One region of the Micromonospora sp. NPDC049836 genome, then DNA from elsewhere that is predicted to be linked to it. Evidence: riboswitches for the same ligand, from Rfam matches in the RefSeq annotation. Region 1 holds a riboswitch; the other holds the start of a gene.
The links. A riboswitch is a leader RNA that binds a small molecule or an ion and turns the genes downstream of it on or off. The one in region 1 is predicted to bind cyclic di-AMP.
Positions count from the first base shown of each region.

Region 2: another riboswitch for cyclic di-AMP. It lies ahead of ACIBPB_RS17865 (C39 family peptidase); the one in region 1 lies ahead of ACIBPB_RS25215 (NlpC/P60 family protein).

Region 1 covers NZ_JBITLH010000010.1:160,280-166,074, reverse strand. Annotated here, with positions in the region: gene ACIBPB_RS25225 (NlpC/P60 family protein) at 24-1,034, shown strand; gene ACIBPB_RS25220 (N-acetylmuramoyl-L-alanine amidase) at 1,107-3,134, opposite strand; cyclic di-AMP (ydaO/yuaA leader) riboswitch at 3,360-3,497, shown strand; gene ACIBPB_RS25215 (NlpC/P60 family protein) at 3,510-4,544, shown strand; gene dcd (dCTP deaminase) at 4,600-5,178, opposite strand; gene ACIBPB_RS25205 (pyridoxamine 5'-phosphate oxidase family protein) at 5,257-5,795, shown strand, end outside.
Region 2 covers NZ_JBITLH010000006.1:94,167-99,961, forward strand. Annotated here, with positions in the region: gene ACIBPB_RS17855 (hypothetical protein) at 111-662, shown strand; gene ACIBPB_RS17860 (hypothetical protein) at 814-1,587, shown strand; cyclic di-AMP (ydaO/yuaA leader) riboswitch at 1,909-2,050, shown strand; gene ACIBPB_RS17865 (C39 family peptidase) at 2,249-3,094, shown strand; gene ACIBPB_RS17870 (alpha/beta fold hydrolase) at 3,219-3,971, shown strand; gene ACIBPB_RS17875 (CDP-glycerol glycerophosphotransferase family protein) at 3,988-5,694, opposite strand; gene ACIBPB_RS17880 (SDR family NAD(P)-dependent oxidoreductase) at 5,721-5,795, opposite strand, start outside.

The DNA.
Region 1 (5,795 bases):
CGGTTGCAAAGGAGTCCGTGCCGGTGGCAACCATGCCCCCTTATCGTCACGCCCCGAGCCAGCCAACCGGCCGACCGGTCGGCACCCGCCGGGTCGTACGCCGTCTCCTCACCCTGGTCGCCGCGGTCGCGGTCGGCGCCGGGCTGCTGGCGGCTCCGGCGCACGCGGCGCCCTCGGTGGACGAGATCGACGCGCAGATCGACAAGCAGTGGGAGAAGCTCGAACCCACCATCGAGCAGTTCAACAAGGTCCGGTCCCAGCTCAAGGCCAACCAGAAGAAGTCGGCCGATCTCCAGAAGAAGATGGTGCCGCTGGAGCTGGAGTCGGCGCTGGCGATGAACAAGGTCGGCGACATCGCCTCGCGCTACTACATGCGGGGCCCGTCGCAGGAGATGGGCGCGCTGCTGGTGAGCACCAAGCCCGGCACCCTCGCCGAGCAACTGGTCATCCTCGACCGGCTCGCCCAGGAGCAGCACCGCCAGATCGCCGGCGTGCTCGCCGTGCGCGACAAGTACAACGCGCAGAAGCAGAAGCTGGATCAGCTGATCGCCACCGAGAAGAAGCAGCAGGCCGACCTGTCCGCGAAGCGGAAGCAGATCGACGCCGAGATCAAGCGGCTGACGAAGATGCTGCCGGTGACCTCGATCCGGCCGGCGGGCTGCCCGAAGATCGACGGGGTGGTCAGCAGCGCCGCGCGTACCGCGATCAAGACCGCCTGCGCCCAGGTCGGTGACCCGTACGTCTGGGGTGCCACCGGCCCGAACTCGTTCGACTGCTCCGGTCTCACCCAGTACGCGTACAAGGCGGCGGGCATCTCGCTCACCCACTTCACCGGCGCGCAGTGGAACGAGGGCCGCCACGTGTCCCGCTCCGACGCCAGGCCCGGTGACCTGGTCTTCTTCGGCAGCGACCTGCACCACGTCGGGCTCTATCTCGGCAACGGGGTGATGGTGCACGCCCCACGGACCGGCAAACCGGTCCAGGTGTCGAGCATCAGCACGATGCCGATCGCCGGCTTCGTCCGGGTGTCCTGACCCGAGTTTCTCCGGCTACGCGAAGGCCCCCGGTCCAGGCGGACCGGGGGCCTTCGTTCGTATCGGCGGGGGTTACTTCGGCGCGCCGACCGCGCCCGGCAGGATCAGCACGTCGTCGAGGTTGACGAACATGATCCGGTGGCCGAACTGGACCTGCACGTACCTGTTCTCGCCCCGGACGACCGTCCAGTCACCCGGCGCGGAGCCGTCGAAGGTGACGGCCCGGTAGTACTCGCCCGGCAGCACGCCGCCGACCGCGTACCGCTGGCCCGCCGCGAAGGTGTACTGCAGCGGCGCGATGGTCTGGTACGGCACGCCGGCCGGGTACGCCGCCTTCTCCGGGTAGGCCCGCCCGTAGACCGGGATGGTGGCCTTGCCCGGCTTCGGGGTCACCACGAAGCCGTTCGCCCACTTGGCGGTCGGTGCGGAGGCCGGGTTCCAGAACCAGGCCTTCTGGCCGAGGTACCAGACCGCCGTCCAGTCGCCCTGGATGCCGGCGAGGGCGTACGTCTGACCGGCGGACGCGCGGGCGCCGTGGTCAGAGATGTACATGGTGTCCGGGGTGCCGTTCGGGCGCAGCCCGAGGTCGTTCACCAGCGGCGCGTCCGGGCTGGGCGCGGTGCGCAGGATGACCGAGGACGAGCCGCGCAGCGGGCAGGGCACGGCCGGCGGGGTCGGCTTCGGCACCCCGGGCGGCTGCTGGTTGCAACCGGTGAACGCCGGCTGGTTGGTGGCGTAGTCCGGGTCGATGGTGACCAGGCCGGTGTGCGGCGTGCCGGTGCCCCGGAACGGCGCCTTCATCAGGTCGAAGTAGTGCGACCAGTCCCAGTACGGACCCGGGTCCCAGTGCATCCCGGCGACGTTGCCGGGCAGGATGCCGGGCACGTTGTCGTGGCCGATGATGTGCTGCCGGTCCAGCGGGATCTGGAAGCGCAGGGCCAGGTGGCGGACCAGCTTGGCCGAGGCCCGGTACATCGCCTCGGTGTACCAGGTGCCGTGACCGGCGAAGCCCTCGTGCTCGATGCCGATGGACTTGGCGTTGACGTACCAGTTGCCGGCGTGCCAGCCGACGTTCTTGGCCTTGATGTGCTGGGCCACGTAGCCGTCCACCGAGCGCAGCGTGTAGTGCCAGCCGAGGTAGGTCGGGTCCTGCACCAGCTTCACGCTCGGGCCGAAGTAGCCCTCGGTGTCGTGGATGACGATGTACTCGATCTTCTGCTGGGCCGGCCGGTTGGCGAGGTCGTAGTTGCCGTAGTCGCCGGCGCCCGGGCCGTACTGCTCGTAGGGGGCCGGGATCCACTCGCAGGCGAGCCGGACCGGGCACTCCAGCCCGTCCGGCCGCTCGGCGCGGCGCAGCCCCAGCTTGTGCAGGCCGGACTCGTCAGGTGTCAGCGCGGTGGCGGCGAGGGTCACCCGCTGGCCGTCGTCGGTGGTCCGGCTGGCGCCCTGGCCGAGTTGGTCGTAGACCTCGTCGGCGAAGGCCGCCGCGGCGTCCTCGGTGTCCGCGCCGGAGTAGCGGGCCACCGCGCCGTACCAGGCCGCCGGGTCGCTGCCGGCGCCGACCGGCCCACCCAGTGCCTTCTGGTACGAGGCCAGCAGCGCCGCCCCGCCCCGGATGTTGGCGGCGGCGTCGGTGCGCAGCGTCTCCTCGGCGAGGCCGGTGAGCGCCGCGGCGGTGTCGAGCGTCTGCAGGGACGCCCGGGGCAGCACGTCGCCGGTGGGCGCGGCGGCGGTGGCCGGGTCGAGGGTGAGCGGGCGGGAGTCGTCGCCGCGCGGGTCCTCGTCGGAGTCCACGTGCGCGCTGGACGGGGTGGAGGCGACCTGCTCGGCGTCGGTCAGGTGCATCGGCCCGTAGCCGCCGCTGGTGCTGGGCTGGCCCGGGTGGGTGTCCCAGCGGGACTCCAGATATGAGACGCCGAGCAGGACGCTCTGCGGCACGCCGTACGCGTCGGCCGCGGCGGCGTACTGCTGCTGCCGGTCGCTGGTGTCGGTGTCGGCCGGCGCGGCGGAGACCGGGCCGGTGGTGGCGAGGGCGGTGGCTGCCGCGACGGCCGCGGCCAGCAGTATCCGTCTGCCCGACGGTGGGGGTGAGAGGTGCATCGAACCTCCAGACAGGGATGGGGGTCACTGCGTCCTCACCCTCACTCCGGACCCGGTCCGTGGTCAATACCTTTCCCTCAGGTAATCCACACTGAAAAAATTCTTCGGGTGACCGGCCAATCACGTACGGAGTGTCACGGCGTCTCGGGTTGCGGATCGATAACGGCGATCTCTACTCTGGTCAATCGTCGGCCGCGAGTCTCATCGCCCAACCCGGACGGTGACGGTCGGACACCGCCGAGTCGCCTCCGGGCGAGCCGGGGAACCAGGTAACCGGGGTGAATCCGCAGCCACGCTGCGGTAGGGCGGCTCCCTTCCCGCCCGAACCCGTCAGCTAACCCGGTAGGCGGTCGGACAGAAGGAGTACGGAGCCCGGTGGCACACCATGCCCCGCGGCCACCGTCGATCCGGTCGGACGACCGGTCGACGGCTGCGCCGCGTTCACGCTGGTCCCGCTGCACCACCGCCCTCGCCGCCCTGGCCGGCACCGCCGTCATCCTGACCGGCGGCGCCACGGCGGCCCATGCCGACCCCTCGGTCGCCGAGATCGAAGCCCAGATCGACCGGGACTGGAACAAGCTCGAACCGATCATCGAACAGGTCAACGCCACCCGCGAGGACCTCACCGCCAAGCGCGCGCAGGCCGCCGCGCTGGCCAAGCAGATCGCCCCGTTGCAGGCCCAGGTCGACCGCGCCCTCGGGCAGGTCGGTGGGCTGGCCGCCAACGCGTACAAGGGCAACTCCATCTCCACCGTGAACGCGCTGCTGGGCAGCCGCTCGCCGGGTGAGGTGGTCGACAGCCTGGAAATGCTCGACCGCTTCGCGCACCGTCAGCAGCAGCAGGTGCAGGCCGTCGCCGACCTGCGCGACCAGTTGGCCGCCAAGAAGCGGCCGCTGGACGAGATGATCACCAAGCTGGCCCGCACCGAGGCCCAGCTCGCCGCGAAGAAGAAGCAGATCGACGCCGAGATCGTCCGGCTGCAGAAGCTGCGGCTGAAGGTCTACGGCAACGGCGGCGGCGGCCCGCTGCGCCCGGCGCCCTGCCCCGCCGGCTACCCGGGCGGCCCCGCCGGGGTGGCGGTCAAGTTCGCCTGCGCCCAGATCGGCAAGATCTATGTCTGGGGTACCGCCGGCCCGGACCACTACGACTGCTCCGGCCTCACCATGGCGGCCTGGGCCAAGGCCGGCGTCTCGCTGCCGCACAACGCCCGCCAGCAGCACGACGTCACCGCCCGGGTGAGCCGCAGCCAGCTGCGCCCCGGCGACCTGGTCTTCTACTACAGCGACCTGCACCACGTCGGGATGTACGTGGGCAACGGCTGGGTGGTGCACGCCTCCCAGTCCGGCAAGCCCATCACGATGAAACGGGTCGACGACGGCCAGATCAACAGCTACGGCCGCCCCGGCTGACGGGTACGGCGGGGCCCCTCCTGCGGGGGTCCCGCCGCACCGGCGCGGGGTGCGGTCAGCGGGTCGGCCAGACCCGCCAGTTCTGCCAGGACCGGCTCGGGGTCGGCCCGCGCTGCCCCTGGTAGCGCGACCCGTACACCGCCGAGCCGTACGGGTGCTCGGCCGGCGAGGAGAGCCGGAAGATGCAGAGCTGGCCGATCTTCATGCCGGGCCAGAGGGTGATCGGCAGGTTCGCCACGTTGGAGAGTTCCAGCGTGACGTGCCCGGAGAAGCCCGGGTCGATGAAGCCCGCCGTCGAGTGGGTGAGCAGCCCGAGCCGGCCCAGGCTCGACTTGCCCTCCAGCCGGCCGGCGAGCTGGTCGCCGAGCGAGATGACCTCGAGCGTCGAGGCGAGCACGAACTCGCCCGGATGCAGCACGAACGGCTCGCCCTCGGGCACCTCCACCATCGACGTCAGGTCGTCCTGCTGGATCGACGGGTCGATGTGCGTGTAGAGGTGGTTGTTGAACACCCGGAAGAGCCGGTCCAGGCGTACGTCGATGCTGGATGGTTGCACCAGCGTGGGCTCGAACGGCTCCAACGCCAGCGTGCCTGCCTTGATCTCGGAGACCAGATCCCGGTCGGAGAGCAGCATCGGAACACCTTAGCGACCCGTACGGGTGACCTGCGTGTCGGACTACATCTTCGTACACCTGTTCGATAGAATGTCCGCATGGCTTCCTGGTCCGAATTCGCCGCCGACGAGCCCCGCCTCGCCGACGAGATCCGCCTTCTCCTGCAGCAGTACGGGCCGGGTTTCGGCTACCTCGCCACCGTCCGCGCCGACGGTGGGCCCCGGGTCCACCCGGTCTCGCCGGTGATCACCGACGACGGGCTCTACTGCTTCGTCATCGACTCGCCCAAGCGCCGCGACCTCGAACGCGACGGCCGCTACGCGCTGCACTCCTTCCCGCCGGAGGAGAGCGACGACGAGGCGTACGTGGCCGGCCGGGCCCGCGTGGTGGACGACCCGGCGACCGTGGCCCGGCTGGCCGCCCTCGGCCGGGCCGCCCCGCAGGTCGACTGGCGGCTCTTCGAGTTCAGCGTCGACGTGGCGATGCTGACCCGGCGCGACCAGGCGAGCCCGCCGAGCGCCGGCCGGCCGCAGGTGCGGGTCTGGCTCGACCCGACGGCCGCGCGCCCCGCCCGCCGTACCGTGCTGGCGGCCGACGGTCGGCGCGGCCGGCACGGCTTCGACACCCGCCGCTCGGC
Region 2 (5,795 bases), on a different contig from region 1:
TGGCGTGCCGGACCGTGGTCCCGGGTCCACCCTGGCCGGTGGGCTGATCGTGGGCGGGCGACACGCCCGCGGCCCGTGCGACCTGGCCGGATCGACGGTAGCGTGGAGCCGTGCCGGCGATCGCGCTCACCTGTCCCGTGTGGTGGGTGACGCGCTGGACCGCCCGCATGCTGGCCACCCTGGCCGTGGTCGTGGCGTGTGCGCTGGGCGCGGCCACCCTCCCCGTCGGTGCGGCCGCGACCGCCCGGGCGGCCACCGACACCGGCGTCGTCGACGCCCCGGCCGGTCCCGCCGGCCCGGCCGAGGACTCCGACCGGATCGGCTCGCCCGCCCGGCTCGGGCAGCTCGGGGCCGGCCCGGTTCTCCGGCCCGCGCCCGCCGACCTCGCCCTGATCCGCCCGGCTGCCGCCGGCGGCACGTCCGCCGCCCTGGTCCCGGCCCGCCCGGCTGCCGCCGGCGGTACGTCCGCCACTCTCGCCCTGGCCCGCCCGGGTGCCGCCAGCGGCACGCCCGCCGACGGCGCTGCCGTCGCCGACCTGCCGACCGGTGGTCCGGCGGCCGCGCCGGCCGGGCGGGCGGTGCCCCGGCCGGCCGAGCGGCAGCTGGCTCCGGCCGGGCCGGCCCCGGCGACCGTCGGCCCCCGCGCCCCGCCCGCCGGCTGACCGCTGTGCGGGCCGTCGGCCCGCGCCCGCCGTACCCCTGCGAACCTCGCCCCGCACCCGCCCGACGGCCGGCCGGTGGCGCCCTCCGGTGGCGCCCGCCCCGTCGGCGGTGCGGCCCTCTCCACCACGACCCGTCCGTGAGGTGCCGACCATGGAGCAGACCGTCCTCTACCACTTCCTGACCGAGGTCCCGGAGGCCGCCGCCATCTGGACCGCCCTGCTCGTGCTCGCGCTCGGGGTGCTCGCCGCGCTGGTGGCCCGCCCCGAGCGGGACGGCCCGGACGAGCCGGTCCCCGACCCGGCCGCCGAGGCGGCGACCCGCCTCGCCGACCTGCGCCGGTACGCCGACGAGGTGGCGGTGGCCGCCGGCGGGGCGGCCCGGACCAGCCGCCGGCGGCGCGCCCGGTGGCTGGCCGCCCACGACGAGGCCGACCGGGCCTGGCGGGCGTACGACGAGGCCGAGGCGGCCGCCCGGCGGCTCGCCGGCGCCGCGGTGCTGGCCGAGCCCTGCACGCCCCGCACGCCGGCCGAGTACGCGGCCCGGGAGCGCTGGCTGCACCGCGCCGCGATGGCGGCGCACTGGCGGGGTGACCTGAGCGCCCGGCAGCTCGCCGACGCGCTGGCCGGCCGCAACGGCTGGGATCCGCGCCGGCACCCGGCCGAGCAGGAGATCGTCCTGGCCCGGGTGGTCCGCGACGGCCGGCTGGCCCGCTGGCGGGCGGCCGGCGAGCGGGAGCGGCAGGCGTGGCGGGACGCCGAGCTGGCCGCCGACGCGGCGCGGGCCCTGGCCGGGGAGGCGTACGCGGCCGCCGAGGCGTTGCGGCCCGCCCCGGTACGCTCCGCCGCGCGCGGGACGCCGAGTCCGGCCGTGGTGCCGGCCGCCGCCGGCCGGGCCGCCCGCTGGCGCCCGGCGCGGGTGGGCTGAATGCGCGGGTGGGTTGAATGCGCGGGTGGGCCGAATTGTTACCGGATTTTGGTGAGGCCGGTCACCGCGGCGCGGAATCGGTCATCGGGCCCAGTGCACGCGTTCGGTCGCCGTGAATGCGGGCCGGCCGGCACCGGATGTCCGGTTGCCGCCCGTCGGTTCCGGCCGGGCCTCTCGTCCCATTGAGTGACGTCAGTGCCGACCTGTTCCGCTCAGCGTCATGATGTTCGACGTTTACGCAGGTGGGGGCGCTTGGCATGCGGCGTACCTGTCGGTAATGTCGGCGCGTCCGGTGCGGTTTTCGATCGCGAGTGGCGACGCCGTGCCGACCCGCCTAATCGTGCTCGCACGAACCGGGGACCCAAAGGCAACACCGGGGTGAATCCGCGCGCCACGGCCGCGGTAGGGCGTACTTCCCGCCCGAATCCGTCAGCTAACCCGGTAGGCGGCCACGGAAGGAGTTCCATCCTCGTGCCCATCACCCCCCGATCCTCCCCGCGCCTCCACGGCGTCGCGGTGCCGCCGCTCGCCTGACCCGCGAGACAGTCCGGCCCGCCCCCCGAAGCCCGGCTCACCGGGCGTCCCCCGTCCCGCGGCATCCCGCCCCGCAACGCGCGTGAGTTCCTCCGCGCGTCGGGCCGGCGTGTGCCGCTCCGGTCCCGTGGAGGAAACAGTGAAGCACCATGTGAAGCGTCAGCTGCGCAGGCTGGCGACCGAACGCCCGTACCAGATCATCGCCGGCTCGGCCGCCGCGCTGGTGCTGGCCGGCGGCACCGCCGCCGTCGCCACCACCGAAGACGCCCCGGCCCGCCAGGAGCACCGCGCCGCGGTCGCCGAACTCGAGTCCCGGCTCGGTGACGTCGCCACCCGCGGCGAGGCCCGGGTCGCCATCCCGTCCCCGTCCACCTCGCCGAGCACGTCGCCGTCGCCCTCGGCCCGGGCGAAGACCGCGGCCTCGGCCGACCCGGACCTCACCACCCGCGCGGCGAAGCCGAAGCCCCCGTCGACCAAGGTCCTGAAGTACCGCTACCAGGCGCAGAACACGTACTGGAACTGCGGCCCGGCCGCGGTGCGCAACGCGCTCAGCGCGAGCGGCGTCGAGACCACCCAGGAGGCCATGGCCGGTCCGCTGGGCACCACCGAGGGCGGCACCAACTCCGCCGAGGACACCACCCGCGGCTTGAACCAGATGGTCAAGGGCAACCCGTACCGGACCCACATGTTCGGCGGCTCGGCGAGCCCCGCCGAGATGGACCAGCTCCAGGCGGACGTGGTCAAGGCCGTCACCGCCGGCCGGGGTGTGGTGGTCAACGTGGCCGGCGACGCCGTCGACACCGACGGCGGCTGGCACTCGTTCCCCGGCGGCCACTACATCGCGGTGATCGGCTACCGGAACGACGGCCGGACCGTGCGGATCGCCGACTCGGCGAACCCGGCGCTGCCCGAGTACTGGCTGAGCACCATCGACCTGGCGAACTGGGCGGCCAGCCGGGGCTACTCCGCCTGACCGCTCCCGTGCCCGACGGCGGGCCCCGGCGCTTCGCCGGGGCCCGCCGCCGTTGCGCCGGCCACGCCGGGCCCGGGCGCCGGCCTCTCGCGCGTCGCGTCGGTCCGGTGGCACACTGCGCGCTATGGGCGACGCGACGGGTACCCGCCACCTGCTGTTGCTGCACGGCATGGGCGCCACCGGGGCGGTCTGGCTGCCCTGGGCGCCGCTGCTGGAGGGCCGCTGGGCGGGTCGCTGGCTCGCCCCCGACCTGGCCGGGCACGGCTGGTCCCCGCCGCTGCCGGCGTACTCCTTCGGCGCCCTCGCCCAGCGGCTGATGGAAGGGCTGGGTCCGGTCGCCGAGCGGCTCGGCCCCCGGGACCGGCTGGTCGTGCTGGGCCACTCGCTGGGCGGGGTGGTGGCGCTGGCCCTCGCCGCCCGGGCCCGCCGGCTGCCGGTGGACGCCGTGGTCGGGCTGGGCATCAAGGCGGTCTGGTCCCCGGCCGAGCTGGACAAGGCCCGCGAGCTGGCCGAACGGCCGGTGACCTGGTTCAGCAGCCGGGACGAGGCGGCCCGCCGCTACCTGCGGGTGGCCGGCCTGACCGGGCTCTTCGCCCCGGACCACCCGGTCGTCGACGCCGGGCTGCGGCAGGACGACGGCCGCTGGCGGCTGGCCATGGATCCGGCCGCCTTCGCGGTGGGGGAGCCCCGACTGCCGGCGCTGCTCGCGGCGACCGACGTGCCGGTCCTGCTGGCCCGCGGCGAGCGGGACCCGATGGTCTCCGACGCCCAGCTCAAGGAGTTGGGCGTGCCGGTGGCCACCCTGCCCGGGCTCGGTCACAACGCGCACGTCGAGGACCCGGAAGCGGTGCTCGCCCTGCTCGACCCGTACCGCTGAGACGCGGGCGGGCCGGTCAGCCCGCCGGGTGCGGCGCGCCGTCCGGGGCCACCGGGTCGGCGGCGCGCGGCGCGGGCGGCTGCCAGCGGTGGTCGAGCTCCCGGCGGGCCGCCTCGAGGAACGCCTCGGCGTACGACTCGGCGGGGAAGTCCCCCAGGTAGCGGCTCCGGGTCGCCCAGCGGGCCGCCGCCTTCGGGTCGGTCTCCAGCAGGTCGGTGAGCACCTCGTCCACGTTGGACATGTCCCGGCGCAGCACGTAGCCCGACCCGGCCAGCGGGAACCGCTCGACGAACCGGTCCCCGTCCGCGCCCATGTCGGTGACCGCGTACGGCTTGCCCGAGTAGAGCCAGTCGGAGATGACCCCGGAGACGTCCGAGATCAGCACGTCGGCGCGGTTCACGCACTCGGTGAGGCTCAGCTCCCGGCTCGCGGCGGCGCCCCACCGGTGCGCCCGGCCGGTCTTCGCCCGGTCGGCGGCGAGCAGTTCGGTGAGCCGGGCCAGCTGTCGCGCCGAGGCCGGGTCCTGGTTGGTGTACGGGTGGGCGCGCAGGATCACCGTGGCGCCCCGGTCCAGCAGCCGGCGGAGCACCGTCTCGGCCACCGGCAGCGAGCAGTAGTTGGCGTCGGCGTGGTGCCCGGTCCAGGTGGGGGTGTAGAGCACCGTCGGGTCGGCCGGCACCGGCTCCCGGCGTACCTCGATGGCCTCGACCTGGGGGCGGCCCACCACGACGAACTTCTCGGCGGGGATCTCCACGCCGGCCCGGGCGTACCGGTCGATCGCGGCCTGGCCGGCCACGAAGATCTTGTCGAAGATCGCCGAGACCGGGTTGGCGCTGGGCGCCTTGTCGCTGTCGCCGTGGTGCAGCTGCACGTGGGTGAGCTGGTGGAACCGGATGCAGTGGCTGTTCTTCGCGCCGTGGTTGACGTAGAAGGCCACCCGCAGGCTCGGCACCAGCGCCTCGTCCAGGGTCTTGTGGCTGGGGCAGTAGACCACCGGCGCCCGGGTGGCCGCGGCGACGGTCCGCAGGAACTCCGGCTCCCGCACCACCACCAGGAACGGCCGGCCGATCCGCTCCAGGTACGGCAGCCACATGGTGACCTGGTACTCGGAGCCGGGCGGGGCGGAGAAGTGCAGCAGGAACTCGGGCTGGTGCCGGCGCAGCGCCCGGCCCACCGGGCCACCCCCGGCCGGCGGGCGGAACCGGCGCCGGGCCAGGTCCAGCCCGACCGCGCCGCAGCCCACCGCGACCAGCAGCGCGGCCACCAGCGCCAGCCAGGCCGGCAGCGCCAGGGCGGCGGCCAGCGCCACCGCCGCGAGCAGCCCGAGCAGCGCGTCGCCGAGCCGGGCGGCGACCAGCGGGGTCCACGACCGGACCGGCAGGTTGGCCGCCCGGATCTCCAGCGCGCCGGCGTCCCGCAGCGGCCCCACCAGCAGCACCAGGCCGAGCAGGGCCAGGGCGGTCAGCGCCAGCGCCGGGTCGAAGCCGCTGTCCAGGCGGCGGGCGTAGCCGACCAGGATCCCGGCGGCGACCAGCGCCGACTCGGCGACGGCGTCGGCGTTCGGCCGGACCCGCCGCTCCACGGCGGCGGCGAGCAGCGCGGCCGCCGCGACCGCCAGGCCCCAACCGGTCGCGCCGGTGAGCGCCACGACTACGAAGGCCAGCACCGCCAGCCCGGTGGTCAGCACCCGGGCGAGCAGCTTCCGGACCAGGTCACCACGCATGTCGATCGTCCCGTCCGCTCGTCGGCTCAGGCCTGCGGGCCGGCCGGCAGCCGCTGCGACAGCGCCAGGTCGGCGGCGTCGGACCGGTGCGGGCCGGGCTG